2 regions of the Solibacillus sp. FSL K6-1523 genome follow, and region 2 is predicted to be linked to the other one. Evidence: riboswitches for the same ligand, from Rfam matches in the RefSeq annotation. Region 2 holds a riboswitch; the other holds the start of a gene.
What was found. A riboswitch is a leader RNA that binds a small molecule or an ion and turns the genes downstream of it on or off. The one in region 2 is predicted to bind FMN.
Positions count from the first base shown of each region.

Region 1: another riboswitch for FMN. It lies ahead of ribE (riboflavin synthase); the one in region 2 lies ahead of MHI10_RS06290 (ECF transporter S component).

Region 1 is NZ_JBBOSU010000001.1:2,495,455-2,507,135, forward strand. Features, by position in the region: gene MHI10_RS11815 (YesK family protein) at 17-676, shown strand; one part of gene MHI10_RS11820 (IS3 family transposase) at 1,137-1,791, shown strand; one part of gene MHI10_RS11820 (IS3 family transposase) at 1,791-2,710, shown strand; gene MHI10_RS11825 (DUF4030 domain-containing protein) at 2,898-3,866, opposite strand; gene MHI10_RS11830 (hypothetical protein) at 4,060-4,305, opposite strand; gene ribH (6,7-dimethyl-8-ribityllumazine synthase) at 4,801-5,265, opposite strand; partial or broken gene ribB (3,4-dihydroxy-2-butanone-4-phosphate synthase) at 5,377-5,955, opposite strand; gene ribE (riboflavin synthase) at 5,969-6,604, opposite strand; FMN riboswitch at 6,733-6,863, opposite strand; FMN riboswitch at 7,013-7,141, opposite strand; gene MHI10_RS11850 (DUF2619 domain-containing protein) at 7,369-7,632, shown strand; gene MHI10_RS11855 (hypothetical protein) at 7,791-8,000, opposite strand; gene MHI10_RS11860 (glycosyl hydrolase family 18 protein) at 8,114-9,379, shown strand; gene MHI10_RS11865 (N-acetylmuramoyl-L-alanine amidase) at 9,553-10,299, opposite strand; gene MHI10_RS11870 (hypothetical protein) at 10,810-11,028, shown strand; gene MHI10_RS11875 (thymidylate synthase) at 11,063-11,681, opposite strand, start outside.
Region 2 is NZ_JBBOSU010000001.1:1,356,021-1,367,701, forward strand. Features, by position in the region: gene MHI10_RS06260 (cytochrome c biogenesis protein ResB) at 1-46, shown strand, start outside; gene ccsB (c-type cytochrome biogenesis protein CcsB) at 43-1,227, shown strand; gene MHI10_RS06270 (response regulator transcription factor) at 1,481-2,197, shown strand; gene MHI10_RS06275 (ATP-binding protein) at 2,190-3,968, shown strand; gene MHI10_RS06280 (RNA polymerase sigma factor SigX) at 4,103-4,633, shown strand; gene MHI10_RS06285 (hypothetical protein) at 4,630-5,868, shown strand; FMN riboswitch at 5,949-6,125, shown strand; gene MHI10_RS06290 (ECF transporter S component) at 6,382-6,960, shown strand; gene brnQ (branched-chain amino acid transport system II carrier protein) at 7,134-8,477, shown strand; gene MHI10_RS06300 (YitT family protein) at 8,779-9,657, shown strand; gene MHI10_RS06305 (MFS transporter) at 9,774-11,015, shown strand; gene MHI10_RS06310 (polysaccharide deacetylase family protein) at 11,178-11,681, shown strand, end outside.

The sequences.
Region 1 (11,681 bases), 1.1 Mb from region 2:
AACAGAGGTGACAAAATTGGCTACAATTATTATTTTAGGCTCATTTATCGGTATACTTATTTTCCTTTTTACATTTACAATTTCAAAAATCAATGGCCACTACTACTTAGCCCCTCTCGTAACTTTTGCGATTGCTCTATTTGTTGTTATTTACAGTATGTTTAAAATCGGTGGCTTTGAAGGTATGGGCTACGGAATAATTGGGGTATGTATTTTAGCCGTAGCAATTATTGGCACATTCCTTTTACCTTTTATAGTAAAGACAAGTAAAAAAACTGGGATAAACAAGTTCGACAAATCCATTTTAATTATCGCACCATTGCTATTATTTGCATCTATCATAGGGACAATTATTTCCGATGATGGGTACTGGATTATTAATGAGGGATATATAATAGAAAGTAAGTTGTCCGCAACAAGTTACTATTCAATTACCTCAATATCCGAGGGCAGTAAGAAAGTGAAAATTCAATTAGGTGAAGCGTACGAAGGGAAACAATTACTAATTAAAAAGGTTAAAACGATTGGGAATACCGAAGTGATCGTCAAAATTGTTGATGATGGGGAACCACAAAAATTACCGTTTATTGAAATTGGGATTAGCACAATTGTTGAACCTTTCGTTGTGAAAACAACTGACGGCGAAATTATTGAGTCCACATTTAATTTACGGTAGCAATGACTAGCGGGAATTATCTCCCCGACACTAAGCAATATGAAAACCTACTTATTAAATATGCAAACCCATTACTCTGTAAGATTAAGTACAAGTAATTGTGTATTAAGTCTTTTTCAATAGTGTTTCTTTTATAATGTTACACATTAAAAAAATACACATTAAATGAAAATTTTAGTGATGTGTTTTTTATTTTCATTGTCTTTCTATGAAAGGTAAAGGTTGATATACAGCGTTAAGGAATCAGCTGAGTTTGCAAGATTTTATTCAAAATGTACGCTAGGTTCAGTTTCTTTTGAGCATTGATAAAACCTTGTTATATATAGCTTCAGCCGATTTCGCATAAAAAACTGTATATGTTTGTAGTAAAGAAAAAACACTTAGAGCATTAATTGATATGCTCCCCATTAGGTAGACAGATTAAAAAATAAAATCTGTTTATCAAATGGGGAGTTTTTTCATGCCTAATAAATCGTTTACACCAGATGTAAAAATGTTAGTAATTCAGTATTTAGAAGAAGGTCGTTATACTCTTGAAGAAATTTGCACAATGTTTTCTGTAAGCATGACTACTCTATATGAATGGCGTGCTCATTATAAATATGGTGGAGCAAAAGCCTTAATTCGACCTGATAAAAATAAGGTGTACTCAGAAGAATTAAAGCAGAGTGCTGTGGAAGATTATTTAACAAAGAATTATTCCATGTTTGACATCCTCGCTAAATACGGGGTTAGTAGTAAATCAGTATTCAAAAAGTGGTTGAAATTTTATACTAGTCATAGTGAATTAAATGATTTGGGTAAAGGAATGAGCCAAACTATGACTAAAGGAAGAAAAACAACTGTAGAAGAACGTATTGAAATCGTAAAAGCTTGCCTTGCCAACGGTAAGAATTATCAAGAAACTGCAACACAATATGAGGTGTCCTACCAACAAATTTATCAATGGGTACATAAATTTGAACAAGATGGCGAAGAGGCTCTTCAAGATCGCCGTGGGCGTAAAAAACCGATAGAAGAGCGGACTCCAGAAGAGGAATTGGGTTTAAAAATTCAACAGATGGAACGTGAAAATGAACGATTACGTGCAGAAAATTTATTTTTAAAAAAGTTAGCGGAAGTCGAAAGGAGGCGTCGTTAAGTAGAATTCGTATTCAAAACTGTTATATGGCGATTCAAGAATTAGCTAAGAATGAAAACTTATCGATCGTTTTATTATGCCAAATCGCAAAGGTATCTCGAGCAGCTTACTACAAATGGTTAAATCATCAACCTACTGCGCTGGAACTAGAAAACCAACAGCTTGTGAAGTCAATTCAACACTTATATATACAGGTAGATGGAATATACGGCTATCGTCGCATTACGATGACCATTAACCGTAAACGCGAAACCGAAGGTTTAAAAAAAGTAAATAAGAAGCGAATTTATCGCCTGATGCAAATTTGTGGTTTGGAGGCGGTTATTCGACGTCGTCGAAAAAAGTACCCAAAAGTAAAGCCAGATTATGTGGCTGAAAATGTATTAGCACGTGAATTTACAGCAAAAAAGCCGAATCAGAAGTGGTGTACAGATGTTACAGAGTTTAAGTACGGCAATGGGAAAAAGGCTTATTTAAGTGCGATTATTGACCTCTATGATAAGTCCGTTGTGAGTTACGTATTGGGGCATTCGAATAATAATGACTTAGTTTTTAAGACGGTAAGACCCGCTATACGAACATTACAAGATAATGAATTTCCTCTTTTACATAGCGATCGTGGTTATCAATATACATCTAAAGAATTCAAGCGGATTTTGGATAAAGCAGAAATGATTCATAGTATGTCTAGAGTAGGCCGTTGCATCGATAATGGTCCCATTGAATCATTTTGGGGAACATTAAAAGTAGAGAAGTATTATTTATATAAGTTCGATTCGTTTGAAGCGTTAAAGCACGCTATCGATACATACATCAAGTTCTATAACAACGAACGTTTCCAAGAAAAATTAAACGGCTTAAGCCCTTTAGAATACAGAGCTCAAGCCGCTTAAATCATTTTTATTATTTCCACTGTCTACTTGACAGGGAGCAGTTCAAATTTAACATGTTTTAAGTGTTTTATTTTGCCCCAAAACTTTTGTTTGGGAACGTTATTTAGGTTTAGTTATGTATACGTTATAAAACCTTGTCCTACTCAATCCCTTGTTAAAAAATTTAACTTTGCTAAAGTCTTTCTAATTAGTTCAATGGAACATCAGAGCTACTTACAAAAACATCCCCTTTAAAAATACTTCCATCAGATGTGGTAACGATTATTGTATGATCACCAGAAGAAGCATCTGATTGAACCCATGTAGTAGAACCATAAGCGACTAAATTATAAGTTTGCGTTTGCGTGTAACCACTCTGTTGAATTTGCACCGTTACATTTGTCCCTGTGTTATTTGTAACATGAAATTTATAATCCTTCGAATCTGATGGTTGCGTCCAAGGCTTTTTATAGATTCCATTTCCTTTAAAAATATCTGTACTAGAAATAATTAAATGGTCTCCTGTACTTCGAAAATCTTCAACAACAGCACTAATTACGGCATCTGATTCAATGGTACTTTCATTAGTACGCTCTATAACCTGGATTTCATAGGAAATATCTTTTTTTGATAGTTCAGCACTCTTAGAAGCTAATAAATCTTCTAATTCCTTTTTAATAATTTCGCTAGATCGGTCTTTAATAATTTCGCTAGATTGTTCATTGGATTTAAGAATTGATATTTTTAATATCGGTTCAGGTTCAATTGAATGATGGTAAAATTCCATATCGTGATAATTTTTTTCTTGTATATAATCATATACAATACTTGAAACCTCGTCCATAAAACGCTCGTTCTCAACATCTTGTAAACTCTTTCTAGTAATATCAATGGTGTATTGATTTAAATCATTTTTATTTACATTTTCCTCTAAATACTTTAGCAGTTGTAATTCACTTTTAGTTTCACCCATTTCAATGAAAATTATTGACTCTGGGGTTACTGAAAAACTAGATAATTCAAATTCATCCCATGCAGTTTCAAGTACAGAAACAATACGATCCCATCGTTTCTCATCATCATTGTTCGAAGCGAAACTATCATTTTTCTCGACGTCTATATTAATTACTAAGACGATTGCAACAATTATTATGAAAACAGAAATAAAATTTTTCACTACATTTCCTCCCCTCTGGATCTACTTTACTAAATTAACCCACTACTTTGTTGAACTATTTGTTTTACGTTAGTTGAATATAAAACGCACCTAAAAAATAGCATTTCGGTACTTATTGTTAAAAGCAGCTACCCCCCTATTCAATTGAATCGGGGGGTCCCTAATTTTCATTTGGGAATGTTATTAGGTGTATTTATGTATACGTTATAGATCTTGTCCAACGATAACCTTCCAACCCTTTTTTTTGTTTTTCAACAGGGAAAGTAACTTTAGCTAAATCTCCATTACGAATTAGTTCAACCGTTGTCTCAAACTTAGTTTCATCGACATTTTTAAGCTCTACTATTTTAGTGTCTGTAATATCATCATCGATACTTGAATATTGCTCTTTTTGCTCAACTTTATCTGGAAACCTTAAGTCATCAGCATATTTTACCATTGATGTTACATTCTTCGATTCTAAAGCCTGTAAATAATTATTTACAAGGTTTGTAACTTCTTCATCAGTGGTTAAAGTGGTTTCATTTGAGCAACCAAAGCGTCGTTTGGTAACTATTCTTTTCTTGAAGACATATACAGCTTAAATCTGACGTGAACACATAATAGATAAAACCATCTTTATATACATTTGAATCAACAAAGTAATTACAACTTCTTCATAAATTATTTGTAATTATATTAACATATTTCTCAATTATTAGGTGAAATCCTTTTTGAGTTTTTTTGTTCCCAACTTTTTGTCTTTCAACATCAATCTGAAAAGGATAGATGTAAGCAGGTAACCCCCTTCATCTATCCTCACTTTTTAACCCTATATAATGTGTGACATTGAATTAAATTATTTAGTTATAGAGCTTTATAAACAATTACTTGACTTTTAATAAAACACTATCAAGAGTTTGCTTATTTTTTACTCACTGAAAGACCCTAACTACTAAAACATACGATTCAAATTCGCCATTTCGATAGCTGAAATGGCGCTATCATAGCCTTTGTTCCCTGCTTTCGTTCCAGCACGTTCAATTGCTTGCTCGATGTTTTCAGTTGTGACAATACCGAAAATAACTGGGATTCCTGATTCAAGTGAAACGTTCGCAATCCCTTTTGCTGCTTCATTACAAACATAATCATAATGCGTCGTAGAACCTCGGATGACCGTACCTAATCCAATAACCGCATCATAGTTCCCTGTTGCGACCATTTTTTTGGCGATAAACGGTACTTCAAATGCTCCTGGTACCCATGCAATATCAATATTTTCTTCTGAAACACCGTGGCGCTTTAATCCATCTAATGCCCCGCTTAATAATTTATCGTTTATAAATTCATTAAATCGGCCAACAATAATGCCAATTTTTAAGTCTGTTCCTACTAATTGTGCTTCAAATGTTTTTCCCATGTTCATATCCCCTATATTTTTATTTGAGTAGTCGGAATTGTCATACCAACTTTATATTGATCAATATATGCCCCATTATGCAGAGATGTAATTTTTATTTAAATGCAATGCTAATGCATCAATCGTTATAAATTTTAAATTAAATTTTTTAGCGATTTCCCATAAATCCGGTACGCGCGCCATTGTGCCGTCTGCATTCATAATTTCACAAATTACACCGACTTGTGCGGAATCGCAAAGCTTGGCTAAATCAACTGCCGCTTCCGTATGCCCTCTACGTTCCAATACACCACCGTCTTTTGCAAGAAGTGGAAACACATGCCCGGGACTTCTAAAATCCTCCGCTCGAACATCTTCATCTAGCATTGCCAACATCGTATCCGAACGCTCAAATGCGCTAATACCGGTCGTTGTTGTTTTATAATCAACACTCACTGTAAATGCCGTTTGATGGACATCTGTATTCATTTGGACCATTGGCTGTAGTTGCAACTTATCCGCGATGCTTTGTGAAACCGGCGTGCAAATTAAACCGCGCCCATACATTGCCATAAAGTTAATATTTTGTGGTGTCGCATGTTCACCTAACACTAAAAAATCTCCTTCATTTTCACGGTTTTCATCATCGACTACAATGATGACTTCCCCTGCTTTTAACGCCTCTAGCGCCTCTTCAATTGCATGAAACATTTCGGTTCACTCCTTAAAATCCGTGTTGTTGTAAAAAATCCATTGATAGGTTATCGGACTGACTATTCGTTAAATGCTGCAAAATATATTTGCCGATTAAATCGGTTTCAACGTTTACGAGATCCCCTATTTTCTTCATGCCGAATACTGTTTCTTTATACGTATGGGGAATTAATGACACCGTTAAAGTGGACGTTGTGACATTAAAAATCGTTAAACTCGTACCATCTAACGTAATCGAGCCCTTTACTAAGCAATTTTTCAAAAGTTCTTTCGGCACAGCCAAATCAATATAAACTGCATTGGCAACATGACGCTTTTGAAGGATTTTAGCAACACCATCAATATGACCTGAAACGAAATGCCCACCAAATCGACCGTTTGCAGCCATCGCTCGCTCTAAATTAACAGCTGAGCCGATTTGTAATTGTTGAATGCTGGATGCTTTCACTGTTTCCGGCATCACATCTACTGTAAAAGCATTCGCCGTAAATCCTGTAACCGTTAGACAAACGCCATTAACTGAAATACTATCTCCCAGTTTTACATCTTCTAACACCATTTTCGCTTGAATGGTCAACACCATTGCTTGTAGTGTTGACTTCATTTGTTGAACCGTTCCTTGTTCCTCGATAATTCCTGTAAACACCTTTCTCACCTCATCCTAAAAAAATAGAAAAAACCCCGACAATAGCTCGGAGTTTTGATGAGAGTTATAAAAATGGCATCGTCAAATAAACTTATTTTCATGTATTTTTGAAAAAAGTTGACCATTTTTATTTCCTTCTCCCATCCAGACTATACTGTCGGCTTTGGATTCACACCAAATCCTGCTTCTTAAAAGCTCGCGGGCTTAGAATTTCTTCATCACCGCCGATTGGGATTTTCACCCGACCCCGAAGGAAATACATATAAAATTGTAAAGGGTTTTAAGAAAAACAAAAAAACCACATAGAAGATGCTCTACGGGGTGACTAGAAAATTCTCATTTAGGCATCACGAAATAAACCTTCTTGTAAACGGAAAAAATTACACAAAGGGCTCATAAAACGCCTAACCAATCCTTCTCTCATCCAGACTATACTGTCGGCTTTGGAATTACACCAAATCCTGCCAAAAAGGCTCGCGGGCTTAGAATTGCTTCATCACCGCCGATTGGGATTTTCACCCGACCCCGAAGGACTATTCAACTATGACGCCCATTATAGCAAACTATTTTTATCATTGCAAAATAAGTTTTGAATCTTTTTTATTTTGCGTAGATGATTGGAACGAATTAGCCTATATGATCGCGCTATTCATCACTTTCAACTTTTTATCTGCCTAAGCCATATTAATTTCCTTTAATAATTGAAAATGGCCAAGCATACATTTGACTAAACATAAATTTAAGATGAAAAAGGTGGTTGATCAATGCAAACTGCACTTATATATATCGTAATGTTACGTATCCTTTCTGGAAGCGTTGATATTATAGCTGCATATATTATGTTCAAATTAAATGATTTAGAAAAAGCGTTTATTGTGAATTCATCCCTTGCGCTAATCGGACCCATCATTTTCATTATTACGACAGGCATAGGCTTGACGGGTTTAAGCGATAAAATATCATTAGCAAAAATGATTTGTCTACTTGGTGGTGTGACCTTAATTTTTATTAGTTTACGAATGAAATGATGGGACAAACCCTTGCCATATCACAACGTAATCAACAGCATGAATTTGAAATTTCCTAACTCCATAAGGCATTGAAAGTAAGATTGGAGGAAATACGATTTTGGTCTGGAATTATGAAAACAGCCACTTCATGGAGAATTGGCTATTTTCATTTGATATTATTTAGTATTTTTAAGCACTTCGCTTAATTGTAATGGCGAAATTGTCCCTTGATGAAAGTATAATTGCCAGCTGCCATCCATATAGAACTTCTTAACGTATTTCAATTTCTCGTCTGACAGTATTTTATCTAACTTTTCATGACTTCCCCGTACTTCAAGCCCAATGTGACTTTCCTCTAATTGCTTTAAATATTCTTTTAAATTCACATACAAAAATCAGCACCCCTAATTTCAAAATATATTTATATGCTCAATTGATTATACTCTGTAATACAATTACATACATTTAATTAATTCATATCGAGAAAAGAGGCCTTTCTATGTTTATTTATGTGGTTAAACCGGGTGATAGTTTATACTCCATTGCTGTAATGTATCAAGTTAATATGGATAGTATCCGCATCATGAACGGATTAACAACCGATAGTTTAGTCCCCGGACAGGATCTACTTATCCCAACCAATATGTATACGGTCCAGCCTGGTGATACATTGTTTTTAATCTCTAAAATGAGTTTCATTCCGATTGAGACGATACGACTATACAATGGACTCCAATCCGATTTTTTAATGGTTGGAATGACCTTGTATTTACCGCCTCCGCCTAAATACTCTGCAGAAAATTTAAGTTATATGTACCCGACCACCCCTGAACAGGACGAATTAATTATCCGTACTTTTGCACCCATCAATACGTTTTTGGCCATGTTTGAATACCATATTCTTGAAGGAGGAACACTAAGCACACTTAATGACGAGTTTGCGATTCAAACTGCACGCAACAATGGTGTAGCACCTGTAGCCACTATTACGAACTTAACAACAGAAGGATTTAGCCCTGAAGTGACACGTCAAGTATTAACTTTTCCTGATCAGCGAGACCTCCTCATTGACAATATATACAATCTTGTCATATCAAAAAATTACGCTGGCGTTAATATTGATTTTGAAAGGGTAAGGGAAGAAGAAAGAGATTTATATTCCGACTTTTTACGGTTAGTGAGTGATCGTTTAAAACCAGAAGGATATTCTGTTTCCGCTGCAGTTCCAGCTAAAACAAGTGAAGATATTCCATGGTTAAAAGGGTATGATTTCGGTGGAATTGGAGCAGCTGTAGATTTTATATTTATAATGGCTTATGACTGGCATGTGCCAACAATGGAGCCTGGTCCAGTTGCGCCGATTGACGAAGTAAGAAAATCGATTGAATTTGCACTTCAACATATGAATCGAGAGAAAATCATGCTTGGGGTACCACGTTATGGATATGAATGGACGTTGGACGACGATGGGAACGTAATTAGCGGAAGAGCTGTTTCAGTTTCTGGTGCAACACAACTTGCCTTAAATTATCAAGTCCCTATTCAATATTCACTTGAATACGAACAACCGTTTTTTATTTACTGGGATGAAAATGGGAACCAAAACATTGTTTGGTTTGAAAATGCTCAAGCACTAACAGCAAAATTACAGTTAGTTATTGATTATCAACTTATGGGAGTTGGTGCTTGGCAGCTAGGACTTGGTTTCCCTCAGTCCTTTTACTTAATCAATTACTTATTCGATACGAGGCATATTATTTATTAAGTAAACACGATAAACAGCCAACTATCCAAGGTTTTTTTCGGATAGTTGGCTATTTTTCGATGAAGATATGTAATGATGCGAAATTTAGGGTTTCGGGTGAATCCATTATTTTAAAATGCTTCACCCCTAAATAAACATAGGATGAAGCATTTTTATACTAGCCTATGTGAAAATTATACCGTACGACTTAAAAAGGCAATTAACAAACTTAAAATTTTACCATCTGAATACTGTTCGATTTTATCGCTATGATCTTCGCTAAATACGCCTTTTTCATATAGTTTTCCGAATAACTTTTTCGCTTCTGCTTTACCAGTCGCATCTAGTGTATTTTTAGTCGTTTCCACTTTATTCCCCTCCTCCTTTACGGGTGTTGAAAATGGATGACCAATGACTGCTGCCAAAACTTTTGCGATAGCTTGGCAAATCTTCTCCAAATTTTGGTCTAACAATTCGATATCTTTTTTACTGTTTACAAATCCAAATTCTATTAAAATACTTGGTTCGTATGTTTTCGTTAAAACACCAATGTCGTTCCGGTATTTTGCCCCTCGATTAATTAGACCGGACGCATCGCTCAACGCTTTTGCTACGTTCTTGGCTAACTCATTTTGGGTACTGTATAACACCTCCCCTCCTATTGGTCGTTCGGTTAACGGACTCGTTGAATTTAAGTGACCACTCACAATCAGTCCATTGCGATCTTGGTTGTGATAGGCGACTAAATGATTAATATTTTGGGTTTGATTTTTAGAGATTTTATCCTCGTAATACGTTGCAGGCACTTTATTCGCGATTAAAATTTCATAAATCCGCTTCATAAATTTCCGGGCATATTGCACCTCATCTACATACCCTCGTGCACCGGTCCCATCACCATAATGTCCGACATGGATTTCGATTTCTACTGGTTGTGTCAATTCCTATTCCCTCCCTTCAAAATTAAGATGTCTTTTAGCATATACAAAACCTACTAGATTTGAGTGTGTTATCTACTAAAACTTTGCAATTTGCTTTATCTTTTATTTTAAATGTCGGTGCGATTATAGAATTTAGCTAACTTTGAATTATGTGCTGGAGGTTGTCCAATTTTGCGCGTCTTGCCAAAACTTACGCCTCATTCTGTCCAACTCCCCTCGCCAATTTCGGTTGGAAAATTACGACAAAATCCTTTTCTAATAATTTTACGGACATTCCCCCTTTCTAATTTGTATTACTAGAAATAGGGGAAAAGGGGACATATTTTTTATATCTCATTTTTGCTACTAGTAAATGCAACAAAATGAACAAATAATTTAGGATTTTAAATATTCACTTCTTTAGTTAAAATTTTATCATTTCTTCCTAAACGAAAAGGCATACCAAATATCGGTAGTTTTGAAACCTTTCATTAATCCAATCGTATGAACTAGTAATTAGGTGGTGATATTGTGGTAAGTTGTACAAACTGTAAGTATAAATGGTCATTTAAAGAAGTGATGGCTCTTGGCTTTTCAAAGGAAGGCAAGGATTGTTCCCATTGCCATGTGAAACAATATTTATCAGCAAAAACCCAAAACATTTTAACTTTAGGTTATATCAGTCTTTTATTTGTCCTTATTTTTCCTTTCTTTATTAAACTGAGTGATAAAAAAGAAAACTTATTGTAAACACAAAAAAGCATCCTCATGGATGCTTTTTTGACTATACTGCGATCGGTGCTTTAATCGTTGGATGTGGGTCATAGCCTTCGATTGTTAAATCTTCTAGCTCGATATCAAAAATGGATTTTTTCGCCGGATTGATCGTTAACGTTGGTAAATCTTTTAGCTCACGGCTTAATTGCTCCGTCACTTGATTCACATGATTTGAATAAATATGTGCATCTCCAATACTATGCACGAACTCCCCCACTTCTAAACCACATTCATGGGCAATTAAATGTGTAAGTAAGGCATAGCTCGCGATGTTGAATGGGATGCCAAGGAATGTATCCCCACTACGCTGTGTTAACATGCAGCTTAATTTTCCATCAGCTACGTAAAATTGGAACATGACATGGCACGGTGGTAGTGCTGCTTTACTTCCTTTTGCACCTGCATTGATGACATCTTCCGGATTCCATGCGTTGACAATAATACGGCGCGAATCAGGATTATTTTTTATTTGGTCAATGGCATCTTGTAGTTGGTCGATTTCATTGCCTTCTGAATCTGTCCAGCGGCGCCATTGCTTCCCGTATACATTACCAAGGTCGCCGTATTTTTCTGCAAATGCATCATCTTCTAATACGCGCTCACAATAAGCAGCCATTTCCACTTTA
Region 2 (11,681 bases):
ACTGGAAGACAAGCAAGAAACAGAGAAGGAAGGTAAAACTTTATGAGTTTAATCGATATTAGTGGTAACTTACTATACGTTGCATTCTTCTGTTATTTAATTGGTACATTTCTTTTTAGTGGTGCTATTAAAGAAAAAAAAGATACTACTGCAAGTCGTGCAGAAAAGTTTGGTAAAGTTGCGATTATCATTACGATTATCGGCTTTATTTCACATGTAGCTTACTTTATTACACGTTGGATTCACACAGGACATGCACCAGTAAGTAATATGTTTGAGTTTACAACGGCTTTTGGTATGTTCATAGTCTTGTCATTTATTGTGATTTATTACATGTACAAAGTTGCGGCATTAGGAGTGGTAGCGTTACCGATTGCTTTACTTATCATTGCCTATGCTGCGATGTTTCCGACAGAAGTTAGTCCACTTGTACCGTCATTACAAAGTCACTGGTTAACAATTCATGTTATTACCGCCGCACTTGGTCAATCGATTTTAGCGATTAGTTCGGCTGCTGGTTTAGTATACTTAATGAAAAATGTAAATACAAAAGTACTTTCATTTGAAAGTATTATGTTTGAAATAGTTATGTATTTCGGTGTACTTGTACTTGGTTTCGTTGTCGCAACATTGACGTTTAGTGCGGTGAATTATGAAGCGAAATTCGAATACGTCGATACATTAGAGAATGTCAATCAAATGACGTATACGATGCCGGCTATTTTTGGGATGAATGAATATAAAGAACTGTCAGAGGACAAAATGACACCAATCATGGAAATGCCTGCATTAATCGATGCACGCAAATTAACAACGGTTGTTTGGTCTATCCTATTCGGTTCTGTGCTTTATTTATTAATTAGGCTCTTACTCCGACGTTCGGTTTCGTCAATGCTTCAGCCATTGGTGAAGCGCGTCAATTCTGAATTAATGGATGAAATTGCGTATCGATCTGTATTAATCGGCTTCCCGGTATTCACGTTAGGCGCTTTAATATTCGCGATGATTTGGGCGCAAGTCGCATGGAGTCGCTTCTGGGGCTGGGATCCAAAAGAAGTCTGGGCATTAATTACATGGTTATACTATGCAGCATTTTTACATTTACGCCTATCAAAAGGTTGGGAAGGTAAAAAAACGGCATGGTTAACATTAGTCGGTTTCTTAATCATTATGTTTAACTTAATTGTCGTGAATCTAGTAATCGCTGGTTTACATTCATATGCGTAAATGGTAACTTGCTTCAGCGGGTGTTCAAACCCGGCTGAAGCAAGTTATGCTCCCGGCGGATGTCACAGATTTTTAAAGGAGTTTTTCGAGAGGGTTCGAAAAAAATCTGGACGCAATTACGCCGAGGCGTAATTGATCGAAATGACATGATAGAAGAGAAGTTCCTCCTAACTTGGTAGAACTTCTCTTTTCAATTGTGGTTCTAAAAGGTACAATAGAGAAGAGAAATAGAGATTTGAAAGGGGCAACACCAGTGTCTGAAAATATTTCTGTATTAATTGTAGATGACGAGGACCGCATTCGTCGCTTATTAAAAATGTATTTAGAGCGTGAAGGCTACTCTGTAGATGAAGCTGAAAATGGTGAACAAGCGATTGAAATGGCATTTGAAAAGGATTATCACTGTATTTTATTAGATATTATGATGCCTGAAAAAGATGGTTTAGAAGTTTGTGCAGAAATACGTGAAAAGAAAACAACACCAATTATTTTATTAACGGCAAAAGGTGAAGAAGCGAACCGTGTACAAGGCTTTGAATTAGGCGCGGATGATTATATTGTGAAGCCATTTAGCCCACGTGAAGTTGTATTACGTGTGAAAGCGATTTTACGTCGCTCAGCAGTCTTTTCGCCAGTAGCGAACACCTCTACGTCAAAGGATTTAGTTGTGTTCCCACACTTAACAATTGACCATGATGCACACCGCGTAACAGCAGATGGAACTGAAGTAAATTTAACGCCGAAAGAATATGAATTATTATATTTCTTAGCAAAATCGCCGGATAAAGTGTTTGACCGTGAGCAATTATTAAAAGAAGTATGGCATTATGATTTCTTCGGTGACCTACGTACGGTTGATACACATGTAAAGCGCTTACGTGAAAAATTAAACCGAGTTTCTGAAAATGCTGCCAAAATGATTGTAACAGTTTGGGGCGTCGGTTATAAATTTGAGATCGTTAATGAATAGAATATGGAATAGTATTGTCGGGAAGCTATGGGTAACCATTTTGCTTCTCGTTTCATTTGTCCTTTTTATATTCACGATTTTTATGCTCGAGTTTCTAAGTAATTATCATAAAGAACAGTCGGAGGAGTCTTTACGTCAAACAGCTGCTGCGATTGCTAGTATCGTTGATGATGAAGATTTGGATGATAGGAAGCTATCCGTTATTTCAGAGTTAATGACGAATACAACAAGTGTGTTAGTTGCCCAAAATCCAAATGATGTTATTTATGCCAAACAAGAAGGCGTCAACCAACAGCAAATCCAGCAAGAAATTATTTCTAGTAAAGCATTTAAGGAAGTTTATAAAATTACGGAGCCGATTGTAAAGGAATTGATCCTTCCTTCTAATACAGAAGAAGATAAAAAGAGTTCCTATATGGTTCTTGGATTTCCGTTAAAAGGAAATGGGGAGCTTCACGGGGCAATTTTTATTTATAAAAATCCCGATGCGGTAGATCAAGCGAGCAAAAATACGACGACCATTGTTTTTTTAGCAGCAGCCATTGCCTTTATATTAACGACAATATTTGCTTTTTTCCTGTCCTCTCGAATTACGTATCCATTAAGAAAAATGCGTGAACATGCATTTGAACTTTCTAAAGGACGTTTTGATTCAAAACTTGATACGAAACAAAATGATGAAATTGGGCAGCTTGCAGTTGCTTTTAATCAAATGGGGCGACAATTAAAGCATCATTTAGAAGTAATCAATCAAGAAAAAGAACAATTATCGAGCATATTAACTTCGATGACAGATGCGGTTATTACATTTAATCGGGATCAAACGATTTTAGTAAGCAATCCACCAGCGGAACGTTTATTACAAAAATGGTTCGTGACTATTGGATTAAATAGTGCACGCCCAATACCTGAAGAACTTTATCATATGTTGGATCACGTTTTAAACTTTGAAGACGAATTGGATGAAGAATTAGAGCTTGGAAAATCATATTACAGCATTACATTCAGCCCATTATATAGTGGAAATGCAATTCGCGGTGCAGTAGCAGTCATTCGTGATAAAACCGAGGAGACGAAATTAGAGAAGTTAAAATCAGATTTCATCGCCAATGTATCACATGAATTACGCACGCCAATTGCGATGCTACAAGGCTATTCGGAAGCGATCATTGATGGGGTTGTGACATCTGAGGAAGAGCAACAAGAGATGATTCGTGTCATTTATGATGAATCACAAAGGATGGGACGTTTAGTGACAGATTTACTCGATTTAGCACGCATGGAATCAGGGCATATGACCTTGTACAAGGAAATGGTGCCATTAGTATCTGTTATTGAACGTATGACGCATAAATTTGGACAAGTAGCAAAAGAACATCAAGTCCGTTTACAGTTTGAATCAGAATTTACACCTGATAGTACAATTCGGATTGATGAAGACCGCATTGAACAAGTTTTAACAAACTTAATTGATAATGCGATTCGACATACTTCTGAAAATGGTTCTGTTACTGTGTCTATTTTAAGGGAGAAGACGTTCGCGAAGATTCAAGTGAGTGATACGGGGCAAGGCATACCTCAAGAGGATCTACCGTATGTATTTGAACGTTTCTACAAAGCAGATAAAGCGAGAACACGCTCAAAAGGTGGCACGGGTCTAGGGTTAGCCATTACACGTAATATTATCGAGGCGCATAAAGGAAGTATTACAGTCGAGAGTGGCGAACAGCAAGGTACGACATTTACATTTTATTTACCACTACCTGAATGAATCGACGACAAGAATTAATCAAATGCAAAAGGTGTGGCTATTATTTTATAGCACACCTTTTTGACAATGGATTAACTTACCATGCAACTTTTTGCGTTTAAAAACGACAAATTAGTAGAACGGAGGTGGAATGGGTGCAAGAGTCCATTTTCCATCGGTTATATGATACTTATCATCAAGATGTTTTTAACTTTTTAACATACTTAGTTAAAAATCGTACGATTGCGGAGGATCTTTCTCATGAAGTATACGTGCGAGTCCTCAAATCGTACGAACGTTTTGAAGGGAAAAGCAGTGAAAAGACTTGGCTATTTTCAATCGCGAAAAATGTCGCCATTGATTATTTCCGTAAAAAACAAATTCGAGATCGTCATTCTTTTACAACCTTTGATTGGGAAAACGAGCAACTAGTTTCTCCTATGTCTACGCCAGAGCAATTTACGGAATTAAGCGACCAAATGCGCCAACTCCTAGAAGCGTTAGAGGCATGTACAGGAGATCAAAAAATGGTGATCATTATGCGCTATATGCAGGAACTAACGATTCAGGAAACAGCGGAAGTATTAGGTTGGACTGAAGGGAAAGTAAAAACGACACAACATAGAGCATTAAAAAAGCTGCGGGAAATTTTACAAAAATTAGACGGAGAGGGGGCAAATGCATGAAGAAAAGGGAGTTTTGGGATGAAAATCAAATCGAGAAGTTACTAGAAAAAGCACCGAAAATTACAGATGAACGATCAAAAGATGAAGTATTGCAACGACTAAAGGAAAGTGCCGTCTTTGATTCTCATACGGAAAAACAACCTATCAAAATGAAGAAAAAGATGAGCTGGAAGCCTTTAATTGCATCGATTGCCTCACTTTTTGTTCTTGTTTTTATTGCTTCTACTTTTATGGGGAATGCACCTGAAATATCGCTGCCATCGGATACAGAGGATGCGCAATTGGAAGATACGTCATCACATGAGCCAGCCACAACGAGAATGATGGAAAGTCATTCAGTGGATATGGAGAATGATACGCTATCACCAAAAATGGCTGCAACACCGATTCAAACAGTAGTTAATGAGCAGCAATTACAAGGATTCACATTATTTACGATTGGGTTAGCAGGCGATGATGCAGAAAGTGTACCCGTTAGTTTTTTAATTCCCAATGAAATTGTGGAGCGTCAATTAGGTACAAAAACGCCGACAAAATTACAGCTGTATCAGGAGTTTGCGCCATTCATTGAGGAACAATCATTGGGCTTTAAAGAATATCATCCCATTAAAGGAAGCTTTACAGAAAAGGGTGATGATTTAGTGCATCAGTTACCAGATGACCATACGTATGATATTGGCTCTGCAGCACTATCGAATTATGTAGGAGCTTTAATTGATACATTTGGTGAGAGTTATAACCGAGTACTGTTAACCAATGCAGAAGGAACACAAATGACGCTTAATCACATGGGAGAAATAAATAATCCGATCGAATTAACAGGGAAAATGACACATTATAATTATTTTAGTTATCAAATGCGAGATGGTTCAACTTATTTAAGTCCGAATTTTCGAATGAGTTTTAGCAATGTGAAAGATGCTTTATTAAATATGACGACAGAAGCCAATGATATTTTTCATACGGCAATTTTGCCCGATGTTTCCTTTCAAGTAAAAGTAAAGAAAAACATAGTAATTGTTACTTTTGATGAGTTATTGGATTTAGAAAATTATGATTCTACTCAAGCAATGCGCATGATCGAAGGAATTCTTTTAACGGCAGCTAGCTTTAATAAAGAAGTAAAATTCGAACAAATCAAGCAGCAAGATTGGGGCGGCTTTCATTTTTCAAAACCGTTGCCTAAACCAGTTGCAGCAAATTTAGTTGTCTACGATTTTAGTGCAATTGAATAGTTCAAAAGAGAATTGTAAGCAGATGGCTTTACAATTCTTTTTTTTATCCTATAATGAAGGTGTAACATAATTAAATATTGATTCATCTTCGGGGCAGGGTGTAATTCCCGACCGGCGGTAATATAAAGTTGTAGCCTCTGACCATTTATTTGGAGGACGCTACATTCAACTTTTCGAGCCCGCGAGCCACTTTTTTGTGTGCAGGATTTGGTGCGATTCCAAAGCCGACAGTATAGTCTGGATGGGAGAAGATGGAGGTACGGTCGTTATTTCATGAAAATACCGTGTTTTTTGTAACCACAATTTTTGTTTTTCTAGTAAGAAGAAAAGCTCTATTTCCTATACAAAGAAATAGGATGGGGTTATGTTTTTGAAAAACATGGGGTAGACCTTTATTTAAGTGTGCCTATTCTCCCTTATGCTTCTTTATATGCATAAGGGTTTTTTCATGGAATGATTTTGATTCGTCCTTTCTTCTTGCAAGAGTGAATCAGCAATGAGGAGAGATATTTTATGCGTAAGAAAAATTTAAAGTTACGTTCATTCGTAACAATTGGTATGTTGAGTAGTATTTCGTTTATTTTGATGTTACTTAACTTTCCATTACCGTGGTTCCCAGTATTTTTGCAAATTGATTTTAGTGATATCCCTGCGTTAATTGCAGCAATTACAATGGGACCGGTTGCAGGTATTTTAGTAGAGTTAATTAAAAACGTATTAGATTGGATTTTTACTGGCGCACCAGAAGGGATTCCGGTGGGGCATATGGCCAACTTTGCAACAGGTATTTCGTTTGTGATCCCAGCGTATTATATTTATAAAAAATTCCCAACAGTAAAAGGGCTTATTGGCGGATTAGTAATTGGTACATTTACTATGTCATTTGGAATGGCGGTATTAAATTACTTCGCGTTTTTACCAATGTATACGTATTTATTAGGAATGCCAGAATTTAATATGTACGAAACGATTATTTTAGGTATTTTACCGTTTAATATAGTAAAAGGGATTATTCTAGTAGTCATTGCGACGATGATTTATCGTACGATGCGTGTATGGATTGAAAATCAGCGCGCGCAGTTTTTAGCGTAATACCAGAGAAGTCAGCATGCCATTAACAGGGTGCTGACTTTTATTTTTTCTATAAATTTAAATTAATGATTGAAATCAAGTGACGAGACTGGTATCATATTGTACATTGTTGTGAAAAATCAATTTATTTCGAGAATGGCAACTATTAAACTAACATCATAGGAGAGACTTAAATGGATAAAAAAGTACCCTTTTCAACGTATGCTGTCATTGGGACGATGTTATTTGGCATGTTTTTTGGTGCAGGTAACCTAATTTTCCCGATTCAAATGGGACAGCTTGCAGGCACAAATTATTGGCCAGCGCTTATTGGATTTTTAATAACGGCGATCGGATTACCCTTTTTAGGAATATTGGCAATTGGACTTTCGGGAAGTAATGGTTTAAAGGATTTGGCAAGTCGTGTGCATCCTGTTTTTGGCGTATTATTCGCACTTGCACTGTATTTAACAATTGGTCCGTTTTTTGCGATCCCACGTACGGCAACGGTTCCGTTTGTTGTCGGGTTTGAGCCGTTTATTGCACCAGATCAAATTAAATTATGGCTAGCTGTTTTTAGCTTTGTCTTTTTTGCGATTGTATTTTACTTTTCATTAAATCCAGCAAAAGTAATGGATTACATAGGGAAATATTTAACACCTGCTTTTTTAGTGTTTTTATTTATACTTATTGCGATTAGTATTTTCTCTCCGATGGGCAGTTTTTTCAGTCCAGCAGGTAGTTACGTGAATGAAGCGTTTATGACTGGTTTCAAAGAGGGCTATAATACGATGGATGCCCTTGCTTCGTTAGCATTTGGGATTATCGTTATTAATGCCATTAAGCGCGCAGGAATTACGGATAAAAAAGAAATCGCCAAAGCGACTTGGAAATCAGGAATTTTTGCGATGGCATTAATGATGCTAATTTACGGGTTAATTACGTATATGGGGGCATCAAGTGTCGGAATGGTCGGGACATTTGATAATGGCGGTCAAATATTTGCGGCTGTTGCAGAACATTACTTCGGTGCATATGGTGCCATTTTATTGGCAATCATTATCGTGTTAGCTTGTTTAAAAACGAGTATTGGGCTCATTACAGCGTGTAGTGAGTTTTTCCATGAAGTGTTCCCGAAAATTAGCTATAAATCATTTGTTGTTGCATTATGTTTAGTATCATTTACAATTGCGAACTTCGGTTTGACGAATATTATTACGTTTGCAGTTCCTGTTTTAATGTTCTTATATCCTTTAGCAATTGTTCTAATTATACTTGGACTTGCTTCAACATACTTTAAAAATAAGCAATCGGTATACGCAGGTGCAATTATTTTGACAATCTTTATTAGTACGATTGACGGTTATAATGCATTGATTACGAATGTACCAGCATTTGAAGTGAATTTTTTAACAGCGATTTCTAATTTTTATGCGGATATATTGCCATTCTATTCAATCGGACTTGGCTGGATTGTGCCGGCAATAATTGGCGTACTCATTGGATTAATCATCCCTAAAAAAAGCATAATAAACTAAATGAAACCTTAATTGGTCGGCGTTCTATTGCAATTGATGGCCATTATAAGATAAATAAAAAAATGACATTACGACTCGTTCGTGGTGTCATTTTTCTGTTTTTCGCAAAAAAATTAATAAACGTATATTTTTTTCAAAAAAATATATATTTATCGTTTTCAAATAGATGAAAAATAAGGAATAATAGTAGAGAAAGATGTATCGTTATGGATCTTCAAACTGTGGATGTTCTAATACACAGGGATTGAAACAAATACAAGGAAATGTATTTGCTATTTAAGTTAAAAGGAGAGGTGTTTGAATGCCAAAGCAACACATTAGTAAAAAGAGTAAGGCGCTCAATCTGACTCGCCGCATTGTTATGATTGCAATTGGTGCAATTATGACGGCCTATGCATTAGAAGCTATATTAATTCCGAATGCAGTAATTGATGGTGGAGTAACGGGTGTAAGTATTATGGGGAATTATTTATTTGGGATTCCACTTGGTATGTTACTATTCGTACTAAACATTCCATTTGTTTATTTAGGTTACAAGCAAGTCGGGAAAACATTTGCCATATTAACGATGGTAGGAATAGCTTTACTTTCGATATCGACAAGTTTATTACATGGAATTAAGCCGATTTTAAGTTCTAATGATCCGCTGTTAATTGTATTATCAGGTGGAGTCATGCTAGGCGTCGGTATTGGGATTGTACTACGTAATGGTGGAGCGCTAGATGGTTCAGAAGTGTTAGCGGTACTAATTTCACGGAATGTACCATTTTCTGTAGGGGATATTATATTATTTATTAATGCCTTTATTTTCACAGGTGCAGGCTTTATTTACGGTTTAGAAGGTGCTTTATATTCAGCAACGACTTATTATATTGCTAAAGTAGTTATCGACGTCGTGCAAGTCGGTTTAGAGAAGTCGAAATCTGTTAAAGTGGTTAGTAAATATTCAGAAGAAATTGGTTTGACCATTCAAGACCGTTTAGGACGCGGCGTTACATATTCGGAGGGACGCGGTGGATTTTCGAATGAAGTGATGGATATTGTGACGTGTGTTATTACAAGAATGGAAGAAAATAAAATTATTACAATTATTAAAGAAGTTGATCCAAATGCGTTTGTTGTTATTACAGATGTAGCAGAAGTACGTGGCGGCAACTTTAAAAAGCGCAACATCCACTAAAGAAGTTACTTAATCAATATGTTCTTTAACATACTGGTTAAGTGATTTTTTTTCGGTTAAAATGGTGTAAGTCGCTTTTTGAGCAGGGAGTTTAAGAAATTTAGGGGTGGTTAGTTATGGAAGGGCAAAGTACGATACGCAATGAAAAATGGAAACGGGATATTACACTTTTTTTAAGTAGCCAAACGATTTCTTTATTTGGTTCATCGCTCGTTCAGTATGCAATGATGTGGTATATTACGCTGTCTACTCAATCGGGTATGATGATGACACTTTATATAATTTGCGGATTTATTCCGACTTTTTTATTGTCCCCAGTGGCGGGGGTTTGGGCGGATCGATTTAATCGGAAAAAGTTAATTATAATTGCGGATGGTATGATTGCATTTGCTACGTTAATTTTAGCCATTGTTTTTATGCTTGGTTATGATTCTATTTGGCTATTATTCGCCATGGCATCTATTCGGGCAGTTGGAGCGGGCATTCAAACGCCTGCTGTTGGTGCTATCTTGCCGCAAATTGTACCAGAACAGCATTTGATGCGTGTCAATGGTATTAATGGGACGATTCAAGCGGTTATTATGTTTGTGTCACCAATGGTCAGTGCTGCGTTATTGTCGTTCGCCACTATGAAGGTAATTTTCTTTATTGATGTTATTACGGCTGCAATTGCAATTATCGTTCTTTTAACATTATTAAAAATCCCGCTGCATGCGAAAGCGGCACAGCAACAAGAAATAAGCTATTTAGGTGATTTCAAATTAGGCATCCAATATATTAAACAACATGATTTTTTAAAAAGCTTTTTTGTATTTTTTGCGGCCCTTTTTGTATTAATGGCGCCCGTATCATTTTTAACCCCATTGCAAGTAGCGAGAAGCTTTGGTGAGGATTATTGGCGCCTTACAGCGATTGAAATTACCTTTTCTATCGGGATGATGATTGGTGGTATTGTTATTGCTTCGTGGGGTGGTTTCCGAAATCGGATTTATACGATGATGTTCGCTGGTGTGGTCATGGCAATTTGTACAATTCTATTAGGCATTCTTCCAATTTTTTCGCTATATTTATTTGCGATGGCACTCTTTGGAGTAGCGATGCCGATTTTTAATACACCGACGATGACGATTGTCCAAGAAAAAGTAGATCCAGATTATTTAGGTCGAATATTCGGGGTATTTGGCATGATTTCTACGTCTATGATGCCATTAGGAATGTTGATTTTCGGACCTTTAGCCGATATTATTTCGGTGGAGACATTATTAATAGGAACAGGAACACTCATGTTGATTGTGACGCTACTTATTATTAGGAGTAAGTCTTTAATAAGAGCAGGTGAGCCAGTCCCTAAAAAATAGAATAGGTTATTTTAAATAATAAAGGAGTATTTTGATAATAAGTCAAAATGCTCCTTTTTTTGCGAGATTTACGTCCAATTTGTATTTGTTTGCTATTACGAATAGATCCTTGCAACTCGCAAATACTAAAGAAAACAATCAAAAATTTGGAGGTGTAATAGCTTGAACTTTAAATTGAGCGTAACAATATTTGTTTGTATTGGTGCAGCGTTTTTACTTTTTGCGAGCTATAGTTACTCTTCGGATAAAGGAAGGAAATATTATGAAGAAACGGAACAAATACTATGGGAAGTTGATACAAACGAAAAAATCGTTGCTTTAACGTTCGATGATGGCCCGCATTATAAATATACACCTGAAATTTTAAATTTATTAAATAAATATCATGCAAAGGCAACGTTCTTTATTGTTGGTAAAAATGCAGAAAAAAATCCCGAAGTTATTTTACGTATGTACGAAGAAGGTCACGAAATCGCTAATCATACGTATTCTCATCCGACAAAAATAAAGACGGCAGATTTATTGGAAGAGATACAAATGACGAGTGAAGTATTGTTTAGTATGACTGGGAAAATCCCTGAACTGTTTCGACCCGTGGAAGGACAATACACAGATGAAATGATTGATGCTGTTACAAAAAAAGGGTATAAAGTGGTGATGTGGTCT